3 regions of the Streptomyces sp. NPDC086549 genome follow, and region 1 is predicted to be linked to each of the others. Evidence: riboswitches for the same ligand, from Rfam matches in the RefSeq annotation. Region 1 holds a riboswitch; each other region holds the start of a gene.
What was found. Region 1 has a riboswitch for thiamine pyrophosphate ahead of ACIPSA_RS33840 (thiamine ABC transporter substrate binding subunit). Riboswitches for the same ligand answer to the same signal wherever they lie in the genome.
Positions count from the first base shown of each region.

Region 2: it holds a riboswitch for thiamine pyrophosphate, as region 1 does, so the genes downstream of both, thiC (phosphomethylpyrimidine synthase ThiC) here and ACIPSA_RS33840 (thiamine ABC transporter substrate binding subunit) in region 1, are expected to answer to the same signal.
Region 3: it holds a riboswitch for thiamine pyrophosphate, as region 1 does, so the genes downstream of both, thiO (glycine oxidase ThiO) here and ACIPSA_RS33840 (thiamine ABC transporter substrate binding subunit) in region 1, are expected to answer to the same signal.

Region 1 covers NZ_JBIVBS010000013.1:104,613-112,276, forward strand. The annotation lists gene ACIPSA_RS33815 (LOG family protein) at 1-780, shown strand, start outside; gene ACIPSA_RS33820 (LAETG motif-containing sortase-dependent surface protein) at 942-1,640, shown strand; gene ACIPSA_RS33825 (maleylpyruvate isomerase family mycothiol-dependent enzyme) at 1,704-2,495, opposite strand; gene ACIPSA_RS33830 (ABC transporter ATP-binding protein) at 2,521-3,543, opposite strand; gene ACIPSA_RS33835 (ABC transporter permease) at 3,543-5,180, opposite strand; gene ACIPSA_RS33840 (thiamine ABC transporter substrate binding subunit) at 5,249-6,331, opposite strand; TPP riboswitch at 6,422-6,529, opposite strand; gene rlmN (23S rRNA (adenine(2503)-C(2))-methyltransferase RlmN) at 6,553-7,659, opposite strand.
Region 2 covers NZ_JBIVBS010000007.1:263,648-271,311, forward strand. The annotation lists gene ACIPSA_RS23755 (cupin domain-containing protein) at 1-107, shown strand, start outside; gene ACIPSA_RS23760 (DUF5326 family protein) at 241-453, shown strand; gene ACIPSA_RS23765 (IclR family transcriptional regulator) at 651-1,511, shown strand; gene ACIPSA_RS23770 (SsgA family sporulation/cell division regulator) at 1,611-2,048, shown strand; gene ACIPSA_RS23775 (YibE/F family protein) at 2,142-3,560, opposite strand; TPP riboswitch at 3,641-3,820, shown strand; gene thiC (phosphomethylpyrimidine synthase ThiC) at 3,813-5,639, shown strand; gene ACIPSA_RS23785 (pyridoxamine 5'-phosphate oxidase family protein) at 5,793-6,422, shown strand; gene ACIPSA_RS23790 (hypothetical protein) at 6,516-6,947, opposite strand; gene ACIPSA_RS23795 (hypothetical protein) at 7,121-7,664, opposite strand, start outside.
Region 3 covers NZ_JBIVBS010000001.1:328,693-336,356, reverse strand. The annotation lists gene ACIPSA_RS01545 (deoxyribonuclease IV) at 1-214, opposite strand, end outside; gene pknB (Stk1 family PASTA domain-containing Ser/Thr kinase) at 319-2,241, opposite strand; gene ACIPSA_RS01535 (thiazole synthase) at 2,330-3,124, opposite strand; gene thiS (sulfur carrier protein ThiS) at 3,128-3,328, opposite strand; gene thiO (glycine oxidase ThiO) at 3,325-4,509, opposite strand; TPP riboswitch at 4,507-4,618, opposite strand; gene ACIPSA_RS01520 (NAD(P)/FAD-dependent oxidoreductase) at 4,763-5,995, shown strand; gene ACIPSA_RS01515 (Rv2175c family DNA-binding protein) at 6,060-6,425, shown strand; gene thiE (thiamine phosphate synthase) at 6,707-7,360, shown strand; gene metF (methylenetetrahydrofolate reductase [NAD(P)H]) at 7,515-7,664, shown strand, end outside.

The DNA.
Region 1 (7,664 bases):
GCGCGCGCGTACGCCTGGTTCCAGCAGACCAAGTCCGACGGTGACGTGTTCGCCTCCATGCTGCGCGCGGTCCATGACGACGCCGTGTCGGACGCGCTCGACGAACTCCTCGTGGGCGCTCGGGTGGTGGGCGTCATGGGCGGGCACGCCATGGAGCGCGGGACTGAGGACTACGCGGGTGCCGCGCGCCTGGGCCGCGAGTTGGCGCGCGCCGGTCTCACGGTGGCCACCGGCGGCGGACCGGGCGCCATGGAAGCGGCGAACCTGGGCGCGTACGCCGCCCCCTTCGACAACGGGATGCTGACCGAGGCGCTCCGGCTCGTCGCCAAGGCACCGTCGTTCCGGCCGTCCGTCACCGACTGGGCCCGCGCCGCCTTCGAGGTGCGCGGCCGCTGGCCGGGCGGCGGCACGTCCGTGGGCATCCCCACCTGGTTCTACGGCCACGAGCCGCCGAACGCCTTCGCCTCGCACATCGCCAAGTACTTCGCCAACGCAACCCGCGAGGACGGCCTGCTGGCCCGCTCCACCGCGGGCGTGGTGTTCCTGCCGGGTGCCGCCGGGACCGTACAGGAGATATTCGACAACGCCACCCCGAACTACTACGAGTCGCGGGGCGAGCCCACTCCGATGGTGCTCGTGAACCGGGAGCACTGGACGGAGCGGCTGCCGACCTGGCCGTTGCTGCGGGCGCTCGCCAAGGAGCGGTCGATGGAGGCCCGAATAGCCCTGGTTGACCGGATCGAGGAGGCTCCGGAGGCGTTGAAACGTCTCGGCACCTAACAAGAAGGCAAAGTCAACGGCTGCGGGCGGCATATGCGTTGACACTGCTTATGGAGCGCTTATAAACCTGTGAGTCTCCTGGGGCGGGCGGGTCTCACCTCTCACCAGGGCCTCATCTGCCCCTCAGCCCCCCGCAGTTGTGCAATATGTAAAGGACAAACGTGTCCATAACTCGCCGCAGCGCACGTTCCGTGCGCATCCTGGGTGTCGCCTCCGCTTCCGCCGCGCTCGTGCTGGGTGTCGCCAACAGCGCGCTCGCGTGCGACATCAGTGAGTTCTCCGCCGAAGCCTCCTGCGACGGTTCCAAGGGCGTCATCGTCGTCACCGACAAGGACGCCTCCGGCACTCCCGCCATCATCACGGTGTTCCTGGAGAACAACGGCGCCGACGCGAAGCAGGTCGGCAAGCCGGAGAACATCAAGGGATCCAAGGAAGGCACCACGGTCTCCTTCTCCGAGGACTGGAAGCCGAACGCGACGTACCGCGTCCACGTCAAGGCCGGCAACCAGGTCGACAAGGACATCACCCCGAACCTGACCACCCCGTCCAAGGCCTGCAAGACCGAGGACAGCCCGACCCCGACCCCGACCCCGTCGGCCACCCCGTCGCCGTCGGAGTCCGCGAGCACCCCGGCCGAGTCCGACACCCCGACCCCGTCGGCGTCGGAGAGCACCAGCACCGCCCCGGCGGACACGTCGAGCAACGCGCCGTCCCCGGCTGCCGGTACCTCGAACCTCGCCGAGACCGGTGCGAACTCCAACACCGGCCTGATCGCCGGCATCGCGGGCGCCCTGGTCGTCGTCGGTGGCGGTGCCGTGTTCTTCGGCATGCGCCGTCGTGGGGCGAAGAGCGGCAGCTGACGCCTCACTTCCGTACATCGTCGTGGCCCGTCCCCGTATCCCTGGGGGACGGGCCACGGCCGTTCAGCCGAACGTCGCCCGCTCCAGCCAGAACTCCAGCACCTTCCGGTCGCCGAGGATCTCCAGCTCCGGGCTGGCCAGCGGAAGGCGGCGGTAGAAGGCGAGCAGGACCGGGGTGAGCGGCCCGCGCAGCGCGACCGTCGCCTTCTCGTGTCCGCGGCGCCAGCCGACACCGCCCTCACCGAACTCGACGATCCATTCGGCGTTCAGTCCGGGGGCGGTGTCCGTGGCGTGGAGGTGGATGCTGCGGGCGGGACCGGCCTGCAGTTCCGGCTCCTGTCCCCTGCGCTGGGCCCACTGGGCGATCTCCAGCCACTCGTCGAGCGCGTCGGCGGCCACGTCGGCCGCGACCTCGTAGGGCAGCCCGGCGGCCAGGGTGGCGTCCGCGCGATGGATGGTGATCTCGTGCGTCATTCGGCGAGCCCAGAAGCCGGAGCTGAGGTCCCCGAGCCAGCCCCACACCGCGGTGTCCGGTCCGGCCTCCCGCAGGGTGGCGACGACCAGTTCACCGGTCTCGGCGAGCCAGGCGTCCAGGGCGGCGGGGTCGCCGTGCTTCTCGGGGCCACCGGCGAGCGGGATCTCCTCGTACGGAATGTTCTTCTCCGCACGGCTGCCGACGAGGGCGTTCACCCAGCGCAGGGCTCCGCCCTCGTGCCGGACGAGCTGCTCCAGCGACCAGTCCGGACAGGTCGGCACAGTCACGGCGAGGTCGGCGCCGGAGGTCACCACGGACCTCAACTGCGTTACCTGAAGGGCGATTTCGTCGCAGTAACGGTCATGTGCGAGTCGCGTCATGGCCCTCACCCTAGGGCCGGGACGATCAGCCGAGCACGACGATTTCGGCCGGGTCGAACTCCACCCCGACCTCCTGCCCGGCCTCCGGCGCCTCCCGCATCCCGCACGCCGACTCCAGACGCGGGCCGCCGTCCACGGGCCGGAGGTGGACGGAGACGTGGGTGCCCTTGAAGGTGCGGGCGGTCACCGTGCAGCGCAGGCCCCCGTCGGCCGCCACGAGCCGCACCCCGGCGGGCCGTACCAGCAGCGACCGTGTCCCCTGCGGCACGTCCTCGGGCACCGGGAGCTTGCCCCACGGCGTGACCGCGACCGCCCCCGCGACCGTCGCCGGCACCACGTTGTCGAAGCCCAGGAAGCGGGCCACGAACTCGTCCGCCGGGCGCTGCCAGACATCGAGGGGCGTCCCGGACTGGGCGATCCGCCCGTCCCGCATCACCACGACCCGGTCGGCGAGCGCGAAGGCCTCGCCCTGGTCGTGCGTCACGGCCAGCACGGTGGTACCCAACCGGCCGAACAACTCCCGCAGTTCCACGACCAGCCGTTCCCGCAGCGAGCGGTCCAGCTGACCGAGCGGCTCGTCCAGCATCAGCAGCCGGGGCCGGGGCGCGAGGGCCCGGGCCAGCGCCACGCGCTGCTGCTCACCGCCGGAGAGTCCGGCCACGGCCCGGCGCGCCGCGCCGGGAAGCCCGACGAGGTCCAGCAACTCCCGCACCTCGGCCTCCTGCTGCCCCTTGGACGCCCCACGCATCCGCGGCCCGAACGCCACGTTGCCGCCCACGTCCCGCTGCGGGAACAGCTGATGGTCCTGGAACATCAGCCCGACCCCGCGCCTGTGCGCGGGCACGCCCGCCTGGTCCCGCCCGTCGAGCGAGACCCGCCCGGAGTCCAGCGGCTGGAGCCCGGCCACCACCCGCAGCAGGGTCGACTTGCCGCTGCCGCTGGGCCCGAGCACACACACGATCTCGTGCTCGGCGACAGCGAGGTCCACGGCGTCGAGCACGGCCCGCCCGCCGAAGCGCACGGTCGCGGCATCGAGGCTCAGCAGCATCAGAACTCCCCCGTCCGGTCGGTCCGCAGTCGCTCCAGGACCAGCAGCGCCACCGCGCACACCACCATCAGAATCGTCGACAGGGCCATCGCCTGCCCGTAGTTGAGGTCACCGGGCCGTCCGAGGAGCCGAGCCACCGCGACGGGCAGCGTCGGGTTGTCGGGCCGCGCGATGAACACGGTCGCACCGAACTCCCCCAGCGACACGGCGAAGGCGAACCCGGCCGCGACCAGCAGCGCCCGCCGCACCATCGGCAGATCGACCTCCCGCCACACCCGCAACGGCGACGCCCCGAGCACGGCCGCCGCCTCCCGAAGCCGCCCGTCCACCGCCCGCAGCACGGGCAGCATGGTCCGCACGACGAAGGGCACGCCGACCAGCGCCTGTGCCAGCGGTACGAGGATCCAGGACTGCCGCAGGTCCAACGGCGGCTTGTCGAGCGCGATGAGGAAACCGAAGCCGACGGTCACCGCGGACACGCCCAGCGGCAGCATCAGCAGCGCGTCGAACCCGCGGACGATCCGGTCCGCGATGGGGGTGCCCCCGTTCGAGCGAAGCCGAGAATGGGGGAGGCGGGCGAGCGCGGCGGCGGCGAGAGCGCCGATCAGTACGGCGATGACGGTGGCGACGACGGCGTACTGGAGCGAGTTCGCGATCGCGGCGATCGGCGCCACCAGGAACGTACCGCCGTCCTCGCGGGTCAGTGCCCGGTAGTAGCCGAGGCCGGGGGCGTCCAGCGAGCGCCGCACCAGCACGGCGAGCGGCAGGACGAGGAGTACGGCGACGGTGGCGAGGACACCGGCCAGCAGCGCCCACTGCCCCGTCCCGCGCGGCCGGCGTGCCGTCACCGACGCGTCCACCAGCCGCAACGCGGTCTCCCGGCGCCGTACCGTCCAGGCGTGCACGGCGAGGATCGCGCCCACCGCGACGAACTGGACGATCGTGAGGACCGCGGCCGTGGACAGGTCGAAGATCTCGGAGGTCTGCCGGTAGATCTCCACTTCGAGAGTGGAGAAGGTGGGGCCGCCGAGGATCTGCACCACACCGAAGGAGGTGAAGGTGAACAGGAACACCATCAGCGCGGCGGCGGCCACGGCGGGGGCCAGCGCCGGGAGGGTGACCTTGCGCCAGGCCGTCAGCGGCGAGGCGCCCAGCATGCGCGCGGCCTCCTCCTGACGCGGGTCGAGCTGTGACCACAGGCCGCCGACCGTCCGTACGACGACCGCGTAGTTGAAGAAGACGTGCGCCAGCAGGATCGCCCACACGGTCGTGTCCAGCCGTACGCCCCACAGGTCGTCGAGCAGCCCGCCCCGGCCGACCAGCGCGAGGAACGCCGTACCCACGACGACGGTGGGCAGCACGAACGGAACGGTGACGACGGCCCGCAGGACCTGCTTGCCCGGGAAGTCGAGGCGCGCGAAGACATACGCGGCGGGCAGCGCCACCAGCAGGGTGAGCGCGGTGGAGGCGAGCGCCTGCCAGGTGGTGAACCACACAACGTGCCGGATGTCGGACTGCGTGACGACGTCCACGATCCGCCCGAACCGCCAGGCTCCGTCGACCTTCAGTCCGCGGGCGACGATCGCGGTGACGGGGTACGCGAAGAACAGCGCGAAGAACGCGACCGGCCCGGCCATCAGCCCGAGCCGCGCCGCGTTCCCCCTGCCGCCCTTACGGACGGCGCCCTTGCGGGGGGCCGCTTCGGCTACTTCAGTACCAGCGACGTCCACGACTTGACCCACTGGTCGCGGTTGGCGGCGATCTTGTCGGGTGCCATGGTCTCGGGGTCCTTGGCGGCCGGGCCGTACTTCGTGAACTCGGCGGGCGCCTTCGCGCCCTGCACCACCGGGTAGACGAACATGTTGAGCGGCATGTCCTCCTGGAACTCCCTGGAGACCAGGAAGTCGATGAGCGCCTTGCCGCCCTTGGTGTTCCCCGCGTTGCTCAGCAGCCCCGCGTACTCGGTCTGACGGAAGCAGGTGCCGTCCGACACTCCGGTCGGGGCGGTGCTGGGCCTCGGCTTCGCGTAGATGACCTCGGCGGGCGGGGAGGAGGCGTACGACACGACGAGCGGCCGGTCGCCGTGCGCCTTCTTTCCGCCGGCAGACCCGGAGAACTCGTCGTTGTACGCCTGCTCCCAGCCGTCGACGACCTTGACGCCGTTGGCCTTCAGCTTCTTCCAGTAGTCCTGCCAGCCCCCGTCGCCGTACTTGGCGGCGCTGCCGAGCAGGAAGCCGAGCCCCGGCGAGGACGTGGACGCGTTCTCGGTGACGAGGAGGTTCTTGTACTCGGGCTTGACCAGGTCGTCGAAGGACTGCGGCGGGGTCAGCCTGTGCTTGCTGAAGTACGCCTTGTCGTAGTTGACGCAGATGTCGCCGGAGTCGATCGGCGTGACGCGGTGCTTGGCCTGGTCGACCCGGTACCGGGGCAGGACCAGGTCGGATCCCTTGGCCTCGTACGGCTGGAACAGCCCGTTGTCGAGGGCGCGGGACAGCAGGGTGTTGTCGACGCCGAAGAAGACGTCGCCCTGCGGGTTGTCCTTGGTCAGGATCGCCTTGTTGACGGCCTGGCCCGCATCGCCGTCGGGAAGGACCTTGACCTTGTAGCCGGACTGCTTCTCGAAGTCCTTGAGCACGTTCTTCGAGACGGCCCACGAGTCATGGCTGACGAGGGTGACGGTCTTGGAGTCCGCCGTCCCCTTGCCGTCGGACGACCCGCACGCCGTCAGCGAGGACAGCGTGAGGAGGCCGAGCCCGGCGGCGACGGCCACGAAGGTCTTGTTGTGCACTGGATTTCCTCCTGGGGTTGACCAGGAAGAGACGCGGCCCTGCCCGGGACCCGTGGAGGACTCCACCGGTGCCCGGGCAGGGCGCAACAGCTTGAGTAATGACCGAACTTCCTACCCAGAATGACCTGGGCGAGGTTCAGAGGGTCTGCGGCCAGGTTGCCGCACTCTCAGCGCTGTGGCGCTCCCCTGTCGGAATATGAAGATGTACTGACCGGGTCAGACTACCGCTCGGTGGCCGCGAGCTGACCACAGGCACCGTCGATCTCCTGACCACGGGTGTCCCGGATGGTGACCGGCACCCCGTGCGCCGCGATGGCCTCGACGAACGCCTTCTCGTCCTCCGGCCGGGAGGCGGTCCACTTGGAGCCCGGCGTCGGGTTCAGCGGGATCAGATTGACGTGCACGGGCTTGCCCTTGAGCAGCCGCCCGAGCCGGTCGCCGCGCCAGGCCTGGTCGTTGATGTCCCGGATCAGCGCGTACTCGATGGACAGCCGACGCCCGGACTTCGCGGCGTACTCGAACCCGGCGTCGAGCACCTCGCGCACCTTCCAGCGGGTGTTCACGGGGACGAGGGTGTCGCGCAGCTCGTCGTCGGGAGCGTGCAGGGAGATCGCCAGCCGGCACTTGAAGCCCTCGTCGGAGAACCGGTGGATCGCCGGGACGAGCCCGACCGTCGACACGGTGATGCCGCGCTGCGACAGCCCGAGCCCGTCCGGCTCCGGATCGGTGAGCGCCCGGACGGCCGCCACGACCCGCTTGTAGTTGGCGAGCGGCTCGCCCATGCCCATGAACACGATGTTGGACAGCCGGGCCGGACCGCCGGGCACCTCACCGTCCCGCAGTGCCCGCATCCCGTCCACGATCTGGTGCACGATCTCGGCGGTCGACAGGTTCCGGTCCAGCCCCGCCTGGCCGGTCGCACAGAACGGGCAGTTCATCCCGCACCCGGCCTGCGAGCTGATGCACATCGTCACCCGGTCCGGGTAACGCATCAGCACCGACTCGACGAGCGTCCCGTCGAACAGCCGCCACAGCGTCTTGCGGGTGGTCCCCTGGTCGGTCGACAGGTGCCGCACGACCGTCATCAGCTCGGGAAGCAGCGCCTCCTGCAGCTTGGCGCGCGAACCGGCCGGGATGTCGGTCCACTCGGCCGGGTCGTGCGCGTACCGCGCGAAGTAGTGCTGCGAGAGCTGCTTGGCGCGAAACGGCTTCTCGCCGATCGCGGCAACGGCTTCCTTGCGCTCGGCGGGCGAGAGGTCGGCGAGGTGCCGCGGCGGCAACTTGGCTCCGCGGGGGGCGACGAAAGTGAGTTCTCCGGGCTTAGGCATGGCTG
Region 2 (7,664 bases), on a different contig from region 1:
TCGCGCGTGGCAGCGTGGTGTACGTGCCCGCCGGGGTCGCCCACAAGTTCCACCACATCAGCGAGGACCTGAGGGTCCTGGTGGTCTTCTCTCCGCCTGAGGCCTGATCCCGCGTCTCAGGGTTCCCTAGGGGAATGGTCAGGGGAGGACAAGGGACGCGAGACCTCCGCCGGGCCCCTGGGGGCCCTAGCATCGACTGCAGGACACAGAGAACGCACGAGACTGCAAAGGACAAGGGCAATGGGAGAGATCTTCGCGGGGCTGCCGTGGTGGGTGAAGTGGGTCGCGGTGCCGGTCATCGCCCTGGTCGTGTTCGGCGGCCTGATAGCCAGCGTGGTCGGGTTCGTGATCGGCCTGCTCTTCAAGGCGCTGGTCTTCGTGGCCCTGGTCGGCGGACTGATCTACATCGTGCGGAGGTTCATCTCGGGCTCCTCGTCGCGCAGCGACTGGTGAGCACCGCGGGAAACCGGTGACGGTAACAGGAATCACCGGTTCCCTCGCGCGAGGGAAGTTTTCCGGGCAGGTCGCCTGAGAGCGGTGACAGACGGTTAAAGTCCGGAATTCGACGCGGGGTCCAGCCCCGCGGGCGGCGCACACCCCACCCGTGTTCCTTCGCACGGGCTGCCCCCTCGCGCTTCGGGAGTTAACCCTTGGCCACGGCTGACACCGCACCCGCAGTACCGCTCGCGCCACCCGCGCAGCCGCGCTCCTCCGGGTCTCCCGGGCGGCGGCCGACCTCGGCGGCGGTTCCCGAGCAGCCGCACTCCGCCACCCTCATCGGCTCCGTGCAGCGGGCGATGCGCCTGCTGGAATCGGTTGCCGAGCACGAGTACGGCGCTCCCGCCAAGCAACTGGCCCGCGAGACCGGCCTCGCGCTCCCGACGGCGTACCACCTGCTGCGCACCCTTGTGCACGAGGGCTATCTACGCCGTGACAAGGGCCTGTTCTTCCTCGGCGAGGCGGCCGAGCGGCTGGGCAGCAGCGGGGCACAGCAGAAACGTCGCAGCACGGTCGTGGACACGCTCGCGCATTGGCGCGATTCCATCGGTGCACCGGTGTACTACGCGATGTACCGGGACGGCGAGATCGAGGTCCTGTGCGTCTCCGACACCCCCGGCAACCCGGCGGTCGAGGAGTGGGCCGACTTCCGCGAGACCGGGCACGCGCACGCCATCGGGCAGTGCCTTCTGTCCCAGATGGACGAAAGCGCCCGCCGCGACCACCTCGACCGCTACCCCGTGCAGTCCCTCACCCCGTACACGGTGCGTGACAGCCAGAGCCTGCTTCGGCGCCTGGACCGGATTCGCCGGATGGAGCCCGTCACGGAGCGCCAGGAGTACGCGCTGGGGACGGTGTGCGCGGCGATCCCGATCACGGTCGGCACCACGGCGGCCACCATGGCCATGTCCCTGCCCGCTCATCAGGAGCACCGGCTGCTGCCCGCGGCCCGGCAACTGCAGACCGAGGTCGGGCGGCATCTCGGAGCGCTCGCGATCTCTATCAGTATCTGAAAACTCACTCCTTGTGATCTCCCGTGTACTTTCAGCAAGATTTGACCAGTGTCAAAGGGATCAATCCCGGCCAGTCGGTGTCATAAGACGGGGTAGGCGATGCGTGAGTCCGTACAGGCAGAGGTCATGATGAGCTTTCTCGTGTCCGAGGAGCTCTCCTTCCGTATCCCAGTGGAGCTGCGATACGAGACCTGTGATCCCTATGCCGTGCGGCTGACCTTCCATTTGCCCGGAGACGCGCCGGTGACCTGGGCCTTCGGACGCGAGTTGCTGATCGACGGGGTGGGTCGACCCTGCGGGGACGGCGATGTGCACATCGCTCCCGCCGACGCGGACGTGCTGGGCGAGGTGCTGATCCGACTTCAGGTCGGTGGCGACCAGGCGGTGTTCCGCTCCTCGGCGCCGCCGCTGGTGGCCTTCCTCGACCGTACGGACAAGCTGGTGCCGCTCGGTCAGGAGGGAGCGCTCGCCGATTTCGACGCCCACCTCGACGAGGCCCTGGACCGCATCCTGGCCGAGGAGCAGAGCGCCGGCTGAAGCGTTACGGCGACGAGCGCAGGGTGTTCCACCGCGCCGCGTGGGGCGGCGCAGTAACGCTTCTCCTCGAATGCCACCCGTTCTGCCGGAACGTCACCTCTTGCGGCGCCGGCCTCTCCCGCCGCGCGCCGCGACCGGCTGGGCCCCGGCGGGCGTCGCCGTCTCCGGGGCCGGCCGGTCGGCCGACACCACCAGGGCGGCGAGGGCCGTGGTGACCGGCACCGAGGCGACGAGACCGATCGAGCCGACCAGGGTGCGCACGATCTCCTCCGACACGAGTTCGCTGTTCGCGACGGTCGCCACGCTGCTCTGAGCGATCGAGAAGAGCAACAGCAGCGGCAGCGCGGCACCGGCATAGGCGAGGACGAGCGTGTTGACGACGGACGCGATGTGGTCGCGGCCGATACGGATGCCCGCCCGGTACAGCCCGCGCCAGCCCATCGACGGATTGGCCTCGTGCAGTTCCCAGACGGCCGACGTCTGTGTGACCGTCACGTCGTCCAGAACGCCGAGTGAGCCGATGATGACGCCGGCCAGCAGCAGTCCGCTCATGTCGATCGACGGATACAGCCCGTGGATCAGACCGGTGCTGTCGTCCGTGTTGCCCGTCAGCGCCGCCCAGTCGATGAACTCCGAGCCCAGGATGCCGATCAGCACGAGCGAGACCAGCGTGCCGAGCACCGCGACCGATGTCCGGGCCGAGAGGCCGTGGCACATGTAGAGCGCGATCAGCATGATGGCACTCGCCCCGACCACCGCCACAACCAGCGGGTTCGAGCCCTGCAGGATCGCGGGCAGGATGAAGAGGGTCAGCACCAGGAAGCTGACGGCCAGCGCGACGAGCGCCATGATGCCGCGCAACCGGCCCACCACCACGACGGCGAGCGCGAAGATGCCGGCCAGCAGCGCCATCGGGAACTTCCGGTTCACGTCGGCGACCGAGTACTGCAGATCCTTCGGCGCCGAGGGCTCGTACGCGGCCACGACCTTCTCGCCCTGGTGCAACTGCCGCGGCTGGTCGGGCTGGACGATCTCCGTGAACGTACGGCCCTCGTCCTTGCCGGTGTCCACCCGGACGGTCGCCTTCTTGCAGGTACCGTTCGCCTCCTGCTGCGCGGAGTTGCCCTCGGCGGTGGAGGTGTCACCGGTCGGGGCCCCTCCCGAGGCGTTCACCGACTTGCAGCTCACCTCGACGACCTTGGTGACCGTGGCCTGCTGTGTCTGCCGGTCGAAGCCGACCCCCGTGCGCGCGTGGGACGGGGCTCCGCCGGGCCAGAGGACCACGAGCCCGACCACGACTGCCGCGGTGAACGGGATCAGGATCGCCGCGATGACCTTGCGCAGGTGCCTGGAGACGGGCGTTGCGGGGCCGTGACTGTGACTGTGCGAGTGGCCGTGTCCGCCGCTGCCGGATCCGGAGCCCTGACCGTGGTCGTGGCCGGGCCCCTCACTGTGCTCCGGCCTGTGCCCTTGGCCCTGCCCGTGGCCGTGGCCGTGCGGATCCTGCTGCATCGTGGTCACCGACCGATCATCGCAAGAACCACAGGGGCCCTCTGTTCACCGCGGCCGAATTGACGCTAGCGTGGAGGCACCTTTGCACACGCGGGAGCTCGGAGCACCGGGCTGAGAGGGCGCTGACCTCCGTATTCACGGTGTTTCACGTGGAACATGAGTTGTTTCACACGAAACACCGCCAGAGACGGAAACCGCTGCGTCGACCGCTGAACCTGTTACCGGGTAATGCCGGCGTAGGGAGTAGGTCTCATGACCAACAAGGACGCACGCACGCCTGCCTCCACGCAGAACGCGGCCAGTGGAAACGCGGCCGACGCAACCAGCGGGGAGGCCGGGAAGTCCATCGGCTGGCACAAGGGGTACATCGAGGGCTCACGCCCCGATCTGCGCGTGCCGGTCCGTCAGGTGCATCTCACCAACGGGCAGTCGGTCACGCTCTACGACACCTCCGGCCCGTACACCGATCCACTCGCCGAAACAGATGTCCGCAGGGGCTTGCCACCGCTGCGGGAGAACTGGATCATCGCCCGCGGCGACACCGAGGAGTACGCGGGACGTCCCGTCCGCCCCGAGGACGACGGGATCAAGCACACGTCTCCCCGCGGGGGCCTGCGCAACCTCGACGCGGTGTTCCCGGGCCGTCCCCGGCAGCCGCGCCGCAGCCGTGATGGCAAGGCGGTGACGCAGCTGGCCTATGCCCGCCGGGGCGAGATCACGCCGGAGATGGAGTTCGTGGCCGTCCGGGAGAACGTTTCTCCCGAGGTGGTCCGCGAGGAGATCGCGGCGGGCCGGGCCGTGCTGCCCGCCAACGTCAACCACCCGGAGATCGAGCCGATGATCATCGGCAAGCGGTTCCTGGTGAAGGTCAACGCCAACATCGGCAACTCCGCGGTGACGTCCTCCATCGAGGAGGAGGTCGAGAAGATGACCTGGGCGACCCGCTGGGGCGCCGACACGGTCATGGACCTGTCCACCGGTCGTAACATCCACACCACCCGCGAGTGGGTGCTGCGCAACTCCCCCGTCCCCATCGGCACGGTGCCGCTCTATCAGGCCCTGGAGAAGGTCGACGGCAGGGCCGAGGAGCTGACCTGGGACATCTACAGGGACACGGTCATAGAGCAGGCCGAGCAGGGCGTGGACTACATGACGGTCCACGCGGGCGTCCGCCTGTCGTACGTGCCGCTCACGGCGAACCGCAAGACCGGCATCGTCTCGCGCGGCGGCTCGATCATGGCGGCCTGGTGCCTCGCGCACCACAAGGAGTCGTTCCTGTACGAGAACTTCGAGGAGCTCTGCGAGATCCTCGCGGCCTACGACGTCACGTACTCGCTGGGGGACGGCCTGCGGCCGGGTTCGATCGCGGACGCGAACGACGAGGCGCAGTTCGCGGAGTTGCGGACGCTCGGGGAACTCAACCGGATCGCGAAGCGTTTCAATGTTCAGACCATGATCGAGGGCCCGGGACATGTCCCGATGCACAAGATCAAGGAGAACATCGACCTTCAGCAGGAGATCTGCGATGAAGCTCCGTTCTATACGCTCGGCCCGCTGACGACGGACGTCGCGCCGGCGTACGACCACATCACCTCCGGCATCGGTGCCGCGATGATCGCCTGGTGGGGCACGGCCATGCTCTGCTATGTCACGCCCAAGGAGCACTTGGGCCTGCCCAACCGTGACGACGTCAAGACCGGCGTCATCACCTACAAGATCGCCGCCCACGCAGCCGACCTCGCCAAGGGGCACCCAGGTGCGCAGGAATGGGACGACGCGCTGTCCGACGCTCGCTTCGAGTTCCGCTGGGAGGACCAGTTCAACCTCGCCCTGGACCCGGACACGGCACGGGAGTTCCATGACGAGACACTTCCGGCCGAACCCGCCAAGACGGCCCACTTCTGCTCCATGTGCGGGCCCAAGTTCTGCTCGATGAAGATCAGCCAAAGCATCGCGGAGCGGTTCGGCGGTGATGTGGCCGAGGGCGCCTCTGCCGAGGAGATCGCCGAGGGGATGCTCCAGAAGTCCAAGGAGTTCGCGGCCGGCGGGAACCGGGTGTACCTGCCGATGGCGGACTGACGCGCGGCCACTCAGGGCGCTGCCCCTGGATGGCGCATGGCTGTCCAAGGCAGCGCCTTGCGGCGTCTCCTTGCGATGACCCGTACTGCCCGACCGAAGGCAACTGCCCTACGCTCGGCCGGGTGATCACGTACCGAACGGAGGGGGTGGGCCGTGGTCCTTACGGATCTGGTCGAGGTGACGTCACACGAGCGGCTGGGCGAATTGCTCGGGGAGCCGACGCCGACAGCGGCGGACAAGGTGCGGACCAGTCTCCACGAATACGACAAGCAGTGGTTGGCCGCGTCGCCCTTCTGCCTGGTGTCGACGTCGGCGGCCGACGGCAGTTGCGACACGTCGCCGAAGGGCGATCCGGCCGGCTTCACTCTGGTCCTCGACGACACGACGATCGCCATACCGGACAGGCCCGGAAACCGGCGCGGCGACGGGCTCCGCAACATACTGAGCAATCCGCATGTCGGGCTGCTCTACCTGGTACCCGGCCGCGGCGACACCCTGCGCATCAACGGACGGGCACGCATCCTTGAGGACGCTCCGTTCTTCGGCCGGATGGCAGTGAAGGGAAGCCGCCCGAAGCTGGCTCTGCTGGTCGAGGTCGACGAGGTCTTCTACCACTGCCCGAAGGCTCTGCTGCGGGCCGGACTCTGGAAGGCGGACAGCTGGAACCCGGACGCGGCCCCGTCGCGCTCCCGGATCGCCAAGGTCCTGGAGCAGCGTCCGGAGAGCCTGGAGGAGCTCGACAGGTACTACGGGCCGCAGTACGGCGAGCGCCTGTACGGCTGACCTCCGCCTCACGTCACCACCGCGTTCCGGGACTCTCCGGCCCGCGCTTTCGGTGCTCGGGCCGGAGGGACCGGTGCCGCGGCCCGGTCGTGGTCAGGCGGCGGTGAGGACGGTCACGACCCGGTTCGTCATCTCCTCGGCGGCGTTCAGCGGAGTCGGGGTGTAGGACAGGACGAAGCGAGTGGTCAGATCGCGGGTGGCGAACAGACGGGCGCGGTAGCCGTAGTTCTCGCCGGTCTCGCCCCAGAACGCCACACCGTTCACCGTGGCCGTCTGCAGGCCCATGCTGTAGCGGGCCGGGCTGCCGTCCAGCATGCGCACCGTGTCCGGCGGCAGGGCGAACAGCTTCTCCGTCGCACGTGGTGGCAGCAACGCCCCGGAGAACAGAGCCTGTTGGAACCGGGAGAGGTCGTCGGCGGTCGAGACCAGGTCTCCAGGGCGCCCAAGGCACAGGCACCCGTCAGGGAACGTCGGGAGAGGGAAGTCATGGTCGTCGATGCTGCCCGTGCCGGAGCGCGCGGACATCCGGGATGGCCCCGGGGTGGCCCCGGGACGGCCCCCATGCGCACCCGGAGGGGGCCCGCAGCTTTCCGGAGCGCGGTTGCCGACCCGGCCGGAGACATGCCGAGAGGCCCCGTCCGCCGTGGGTGTGGGGTTGGTTGTCCGGCTTGCGCCCCCGCCGGGGGCGCAAGCCGGGGCTATTCCGGCTGGTGTTCCGGGCCTCCGAAGTCCGGGCTCGTGTAGTCCGGGCTGGTGAAGCTCGGGCGGGGGCCCGGGGTGGAGCCGTCGTCGGGGCTGCTGAAGCCGGGGCGGTCGTAGCCCAGGCGGGGCATGCGGCTGGTCGGCGCCGGCGGGGCCGTAGGGTGCAGTGCGGTCGTGCCCGGGTCGGCGAGCGCTTCCTTCAGGAACGGCAGAATGCCGCGCTCCAGCAGGGCCTCCCGCCAGGCTTCCCTGGCCCGGGACACCTCCCCGTGCGCCTCGCCGTAGGTTCCGGCGTCCAGCGCGGGGCTGTTGCGCAGGGCGGTGAGCAACAGCCCGACGGCGGCGACGAGGATCGCGGCCGCGGTCATGGCGCCGAACACCCATCCGGCGGTCAGCATGGTCTGGGCGAACGACGGCTGGGGGTCCAGCATCTTCAGTATGTAGCCGACGAGCAGGAAGATCGCCGCGGCGGTTCCGGCAAGGACGGGGGCGAGGACCGCGACGACGGCGACGGCGCCCGCGCCGGCGGTCTCGGCGGCC
Region 3 (7,664 bases), on a different contig from region 1:
CGGCGCACGCCGCCCGGAACGCCTCGTCCTGCCGTGGGCTGCCGGGCGGGGTCGCCCAGCCGCGCGGGTTGGCGACGAAGACCTGCACGGTCTCGGCCTTGAGGTCGCGGGCGTACGACAGCCCGACGGAGTGCAGACCCCCGGCAACGGGGACATGACCGCCGACGGGGTTGCGGGAGGGGACGGGGACGGAACCGGAATGCTCGCTGCTCACCCGTTCAGGGTGTCATGCTCCCGGACTGGCCCCGTCGGCGCGCTCCCGGCAGCACGTTCCCCGCAGCGCGTTCCCCGCAGCACGTTCCCCGCAGCGCGTTCCCGTCAACGGATGGTGATCGTGATCGTCGATCCCTTGGGAGCCGTCTCGCCGCCCTCGACCGACTGCTTCTTCACCGTGTCCCCGAACAACCCGAGGATCCCGCGGTCCTCGTCGACCTTGAAGCCGGCGCCCTCCAGCGCCTTGTGCGCGTCGTCGACGCTGTCCCCGACCACGTCCGGGACCTCGACCATCTCCGGACCCTTGGAGATCGTCAGGGTCACCGTGTCGCCCTCGGCGGCCTGGCTGTCGCCCGCCGGCGTCTGCCGGGCGACCTGACCCTTGTCGAACTCGGAGTTGACCTCCTGCGAGGAGACCTCCACCTTGAGACCGGCGCCCTCCAGCTCCTGCTTGGCGGCGTCCAGGTCCTCGCCGGTGACGTCCGGGACGTCGACCCGGCTGCCCTTGCTGACGACGAGGGCGATGGCCGCACCCGCGTGCCGCTTCGTACCGGCCCTCGGGTCCGTGCTGATCACAGAGCCCCTGGCGATGCTGTCGCTGAACTCCCGGGTCACCATCCCGGGCTCCAGCCCGTCCGCCTTCAGCCGTGCCCTGGCCTTCGCGAGCGCGGCGCCCTGGACGTCGGGCACGTTCACGGTCTCCGGGCCGTCGGAGATGGTCAGCGTCACCGAGTCGTTGCTGCGGATCCGGGCATTGGCCGCCGGGTCGGTGCTGATCACCGTGCCCCGCTTCACCGTGTCGCTGTAGGCGTGCCTGACCTGCTTGACGTGGAGCCCGTCCGCCTTCAGCCGTGCTCTCGCCTGCTCCTCGGTCTTCGCTATCAGCGGCGGGACCTTCGTGAACTGGCCGGAGTTGATGTACCAGACACCGGCACCGACACCGAGGACCAGCAGCACGGCGGCGACGACCGTGACGAGCAGGCGCCGGTCCGGCCGCCGTCCGGAGGGCACGGGCGGCGCCTCGAGGCGGCTGGTGCGGTTGACCGCCCCGGCCGGGTCGTCGTCCTCGTTGACAGGAAGCAGCCGGGGCACGGTCAGCGAGCGCGGGATCACGCTCGTACGGTCCTCGGCGATGTCGCGTTCGGCGGAGAGCGCCTGCGGCGGCACGGCGTCCAGCTGCTCGTCGCTGAGACCCGCGCGGGCCTCCCGGACCCGGGCCAGCAGTGCCACGGCGTCGTGCGGACGGATGTCGGTGGCGCGCGCGGTGGCCGCGGCCACCAGCTCGTCCAGTTCGTACGGCAGTCCGGGCACGGTGGCCGAGGGTGGCGGCACGTCCTCGTGGAGGTGCTTGTAGAGCACCGCGGCGGGGGAGTCACCGTCGTGCGGCTTCTCGCCGGTCAGCATCTCGTAGAGGACGACACCGCAGGCGTACACGTCGACGCGCGGGTCCGCGGTGCCGTGCTCGATCTGCTCCGGAGCGAGGTAGGAGACGGTGCCCAGCACGGCGCCCGTGGTGCTGGTCACCGTGTCCACGGACCGCACCAGCCCGAAGTCGGCGACCTTGACCCGTCCGTCGTCCCCTATCAACACGTTCTCGGGCTTCATGTCCCGGTGCACGAACCCGGCGCGGTGCGCGCCGCCGAGCGCGGCGAGCACCGGTTCCAGGATGTCCAGCGCGGCACGCGGCTGCAGCGCGCCCCGCTCGCGCAGCACGTCGCGCAGGGTGCATCCGGCGATGTACTCCATGGCGAGGTACACGTACGACCCGTCGGTACCCTGGTCGAAGACCTGCACGACGTTGGGGTGCGCCAGCCGGGCGACGGACTTCGCCTCGCGGATGAACCGCTCCACGAACGACCCGTCGGCCGCCAGCGCCGGATGCATCACCTTGAGCGCGAGCACCCGGTCCAGACGGGTGTCCAGGGCCCGGTAGACCGTGGCCATCCCGCCGGCCGCGATCCGCGCGTCGACGCGATAACGGCCGTCGAGCACCTGCCCGACGAGGGGGTCCTGAAGGGTCGTATCCACGCAGGTGAGTGTACGAGCCGGGACCGACAGGGCCGGAGGTTACGCCGTTCCGGGGACGGAATGCAGCAGAGCTGTGACTGTTGCGCGACTAGAAGGCGGGGCGCTCGGGGTCCAGGTGTGCGCGCCCCTCCGTGGGCGAGGAGGGCTCGGCGAAGTGCCGGGGCGGGATGCGGCCCGCCCGCCGCGCCAGCCGTCCCGCCTCCACCGCGTGCCTCATCGCCTCCGCCATCAGCACCGGTTCCTGGGCCCGCGTCACCGCGGAGGCGAGCATCACACCCGCGCATCCCAGCTCCATCGCCAGCGCCGCGTCCGAGGCGGTGCCGGCCCCCGCGTCCAGGATCACCGGCACGCGCGCGTGCTCGACGATCAGCCGGAAGTTGTGCGGGTTGCGGATGCCGAGCCCGGAGCCGATCGGCGAGCCCAGCGGCATGACCGCCGCACAGCCGACGTCCTCCAGCTTCCGGGCCAGCACCGGGTCGTCGTTGGTGTACGGCAGGACCGTGAAACCGTCGTCCACCAGCGTCTCCGCCGCGTCCAGCAGCTCGATCGGATCCGGCAGCAGCGTCCGCTCGTCGGCGATGACCTCCAGCTTGATCAGATCGGTGCCCAGCGCCTCCCGCGCCAGCCGGGCCGTCAGCACGGCCTCACCCGCGGTGAAACACCCCGCCGTGTTCGGCAGCACCCGGATGCCGAGCCGATCGAGGACCGACAGCACGGAACCGTGCACACCGGGATCGACCCGCCGCATCGCCACCGTCGTCAGCTCCGTGCCGGAGGCGACCAGCGCCCGCTCCAGCACGTCCAGGCTGGGCGCACCGCCCGTACCCATGATCAGCCGGGACGAGAAGGACGTGTTGCCGAGGACAAGGGGATCGTCTGCCATGGGTCAGCCTCCTTGCACTGCGGTGAGGACTTCGACGCGGTCTCCCTCGGAGAGGGCCGTGGCGGACCACTGCGCGCGCGGGACGACGGTTTCGTTGAGCGCGGCGGCCACTCCGCCCGGTGCCGCGGTGAGGGACTTCACGAGGGTGTCGAGAGCCGTGCCGGGCGCGATCTCCCGGCGCTCCCCGTTGACCGAGATGTTCATGCGGGCTGCTCCGAGGGGACGTGGACCGAGGAGGCGGTGAGCGCGGCGCCGAAGCGCTTCGGGGTGAAGGGGCGGGCCTCGTCCGGGAGTTCCCCGGTGGCCAGGACGTGCGCCATGACGTCGCCGGTGACCGGGGTGAGCAGCACGCCGTTGCGGAAGTGCCCGGTGGCCAGCAGCAGCCCGTCGAGGTCGGTCGGGCCGAGCAGCGGCGCGTTGTCGGGGGAGCCGGGGCGCAGTCCGGCCCGGGTCTCCGTCAGCGGCAGTTCGGTGATCCCCGGCACCAGTTCATGGGCGTCCCGCAGCAGTTCGTACACGCCACCCGCGGTCACCGTCGTGTCCCAGCCCAGCTCCTCGCTCGTCGCCCCCACGACCAGCTCGCCGTTCTCCCGGGGCACCAGGTACACGTGCCCGCCGCGCACCACGGCCCGCACGGTACGGCTCAGGAAGGGCGCGTGCCGCTCCGGCACCGTCAGACGCACCACCTGCCCCTTCACCGGCCGCACCGGCGGCAGCACGTCGTCCGGAACGCCCGCGAGCCGCCCGCTCGTGCTCCCGGCCGCGAGCACCACCTGGCCCGCGTCCAGCGCGTCGCCCTCGCGTGTGACGACACCGGCGGCCCGTTCGCGTACGACCGACAGCCGGTCCGCCCATGTGCGGTGGAACACCACTCCCGCGCGCTCGCACGCGGCCACCAGCGCGCCCGCCAGCCGCCGCGGATCGATCTGGTCGTCGCCGTCGACCCGCAGCCCCCCGCGCACACCCGGGGCGAGCATCGGCTCCAGACGCCGGCACTCCCGCCCCGACAGCCACTCGGACTGCAGACCCGACCGCTGCTGCAGGGCGTGCAGTTCACGCAGATGGGCGCGGTCGTCGGCATCCAGCGCGACGGCGAGCGTGCCGCAGCGGCGATAGCCGAGGTCGTGGCCGGTCAGCTCGGTGAGCTCGGCCGCGAAGTCCGGGTAACGGCGGGCGGACGCGAGGTTCAGACCGAGCAGGGTCTCCTCGCCGTAGTGCAGTTCCGTGACCGCGGCCAGCATCCCGGCAGCCACCCACGCGGCTCCGCCGCCCGGTTCCGGGTCCACCACGGCCGTGCTGAAGCCGCGTTGCGCGGCACGCCAGGCCGTGACCAGGCCGATGATTCCGCCCCCGATGACGAGGACGTCTGACGTACGTGACGACATGGGCGTCCAGCCCCTCCCTTCGCCGGCATGACCCGGATCAGGTTCGTACGGTCGGAGGCCGCCAGCCTCCCTCTCAGCCCGGTGCGTCCGGGCTCCCGCGAGTGCTTGTACGTCGGCCACCCTAGCCCGCGGGGCTCCGCCCTGGGAGTGGGGGTCGCGGCGGGGCAGCAGACCGAGTGTTGTCCGGCGCTGTGGAATAGCTCACTCAGCACGCCCCCTGACTGACAGTTTGTCAGTTGTCTATGGTGATCGGGTGAGCGAGCAGACACAGCAACGGGGCACGTCACAAGGGCGGCGCGTGGTCGTCGTCGGCGCGGGGATGGCCGGGGTACAGACCGCGGTCGCCCTGCGGGAGCAGGGCTTCACCGGCACGATCACGCTGATCGGCGCGGAGCCGCACCAGCCGTACGACCGTCCGCCGCTGTCCAAGGCAGTACTGCTCGGCAAGGCCGAGGGTTCCGCCTTCGAGGTCGACTTCGAGTCGCTCGGCATCGAACTCCAGCTGGGCCGCGAGGCGCTGGGCGTGCGCCCCGCCGGCCATGAGCTGGACACCGAGTCGGGGCCCGTACCGTACGACGTCCTGGTCCTCGCGACCGGCGCCGAACCGATCCGGCTGCCCGGCACGGAGGGCGTCCCCGGTGTGCACCTGCTGCGCACCCTGGACGACGCGGAACGGCTGCGGCCGGTGCTCTCCCGGCAGCACGACATCGTGGTCGTCGGTGCGGGCTGGATCGGCGCCGAGTTCGCCACGGCGGCCCGCGAGGCGGGCTGTGCGGTGACGGTCGTCGAGGCCGCCGACCGCCCGCTCGCGGGAGCGCTCCCGGCCGAGGTGGCCGCGCCGATGGCCGCCTGGTACGCGGACAGCGGCGCCACTCTGCGCACCCACGCGCGCGTGGAGCGCGTCGAGCCGGGCGCTGTGGTGCTCGACGACGGCGCACGGCTGGCCGCGGGCGCCGTCGTGGTCGGCATCGGCGCGCGTCCCGCCACCGACTGGCTCGCCGGCTCGGGCATCGAGCTCGGCGCGCACCGCGAGGTCGTGGCCGACGACCACCTTCGCACCTCCGCCCCCGACGTGTACGCGGTCGGTGACTGCGCCTCCTTCCCGTCGGCCCGGTACGGCGAGCGCCTGGTCGTCCACCACTGGGACAACGCGCTCCAGGGCCCGCGCACCGTGGCCGCCAACATCATCGGCGAGGCCCCGGCCGTCTACGACCCGGTCCCGTACTTCTGGTCCGAGCAGTTCGGCCGCTTCGTCCAGTACGTCGGCCACCACGCGTCGGCCGACACGCTGCTGTGGCGCGGCGACCCCCTCGGGCCGGCCTGGACCGTGTGCTGGCTCCGGGAGGGCCGGCTCGTCGCCCTGCTGGCGGTGGGCAGGCCGCGGGACCTGGCGCAGGGGCGGCGGCTGATCGAGGCGGGCACGCCGGTGGACCCGGAGCTCCTGACGGACCCGGCACGGCCCCTGAAGGAGGCGACGGTACGGTAGTGAAAACGCCCAGCTCGGACGGGCCCGACTTCCTACTGTCAGTCAGGGATGGCACGCTGTTTCCGTGACCGAGATTGACGCAAAGACCGATGCTCTCGTTTCCGCCTGGCTCACGCTGCCCGACATCGCCGAACAACTCGACGTCGAGGTGACACGTGTGCGGCAGCTGGTCAAGGAGGGCCAGCTCATCGCCGTACGCCGTGGCGAGAACCGCGCGCTGCACGTCCCCGCCGCCTTCATCGACGGGGACAAGGTCGTCAAGGGCCTGTCCGGGACCCTGACGCTGCTGCGGGACGACGGCTTCACGGACGAAGAGATGCTGGAGTGGCTCTTCACACCCGACCCCAGCCTGCCCGGCACCCCCGCCCAGGCCCTGAGCGAGAACCGTGGCACGGAGGTGAAGCGCCGCGCCCAGGCGCTCGCCGTCTGACCCGAACCGACCGATCCGACGCACCGGTGCCCGCGCCCGGGGCAGGACCACGGGGCCGTGGCCGAGGCCGGCCGCGGCCCCGCGGCGTCTTCCGGGGCGCGGGCCGGAAGACGCCGAGGACGGCGTAAGGTCCGGGGCGCAGGCCCGGGGGCGTGCCGATGGGGCGGCCTCGGGTCCGCGTCGGAGTCCGCCTCGGCAGCCCGCGTGAGTCGCCGCTCCGGAGCCGTGTCGGCCGCGGGCACCGTCATCGCATCGCACCGAACAACGGGGGGACCCTTCCCATGTCCGACACCACCACCGCACGTGCCCTCCTCGCCGACGCCCGTGTCTACCTGTGCACCGACGCCCGCAAGCGCCAGGGCGACCTTGCCGAGTTCCTGGACGCGGTACTGGCCGGCGGGGTCGACATCGTGCAGTTGCGGGACAAGGGCATGGAGGCCGCCGAGGAGCTGGAGCACCTCCAGGTGTTCGCGGAGGCCTGTGCCCGGCACGGCAAGCTGCTCGCGGTCAACGACCGCGCGGACGTCGCCCACGCCGCCCGCTCCGACGTGCTGCACCTGGGCCAGGGCGACCTCCCGGTGCCCGCGGCCCGGGCCGTGCTCGGCGACGACGTGCTGATCGGCCGGTCCACACACGCCGAGAGCGAGGCCGCCGCGGCCGCCGTGCAGGAGGGTGTGGACTACTTCTGCACGGGCCCCTGCTGGCCGACCCCGACGAAGCCCGGCCGCCACGCCCCCGGCCTCGACCTGGTGCGCTCCACCGCCTCCCTCGGCACCGACCGCCCGTGGTTCGCCATTGGCGGCATCGACCTCGGCAACCTCGACCAGGTGCTGGAGGCAGGCGCCCGCCGGGTGGTCGTCGTCCGTGCGATCACGGAGGCGGACGACCCAGGGGCCGCGGCGGCGGAGTTCCGCAAGCGACTGCGGCAGGTCTGACACCCGTCACTGTCCGTGATCCGGCCATGTTCCTGGCGTGTTCCTGCCGTGCTCCTGCCGTATTCCTGTCCAAGGGGTGGACAGGAAGTCGACAATACGGGCAAATGCCCGGCGCCCGGTTGGGCCTCCGGCCGCCCCTGGCTAACCTGCGGGTATGGCCCTCGGAACCGCATCGACCAGGACGGATCGCGCACGTACCGTGCGTGACATCCTCGGTACCGGCAAGACGACGTACTCGTTCGAGTTCTCGGCGCCAAAGACCCCCAAGGGCGAGCGGAACCTGTGGAGCGCGCTGCGCAGGGTC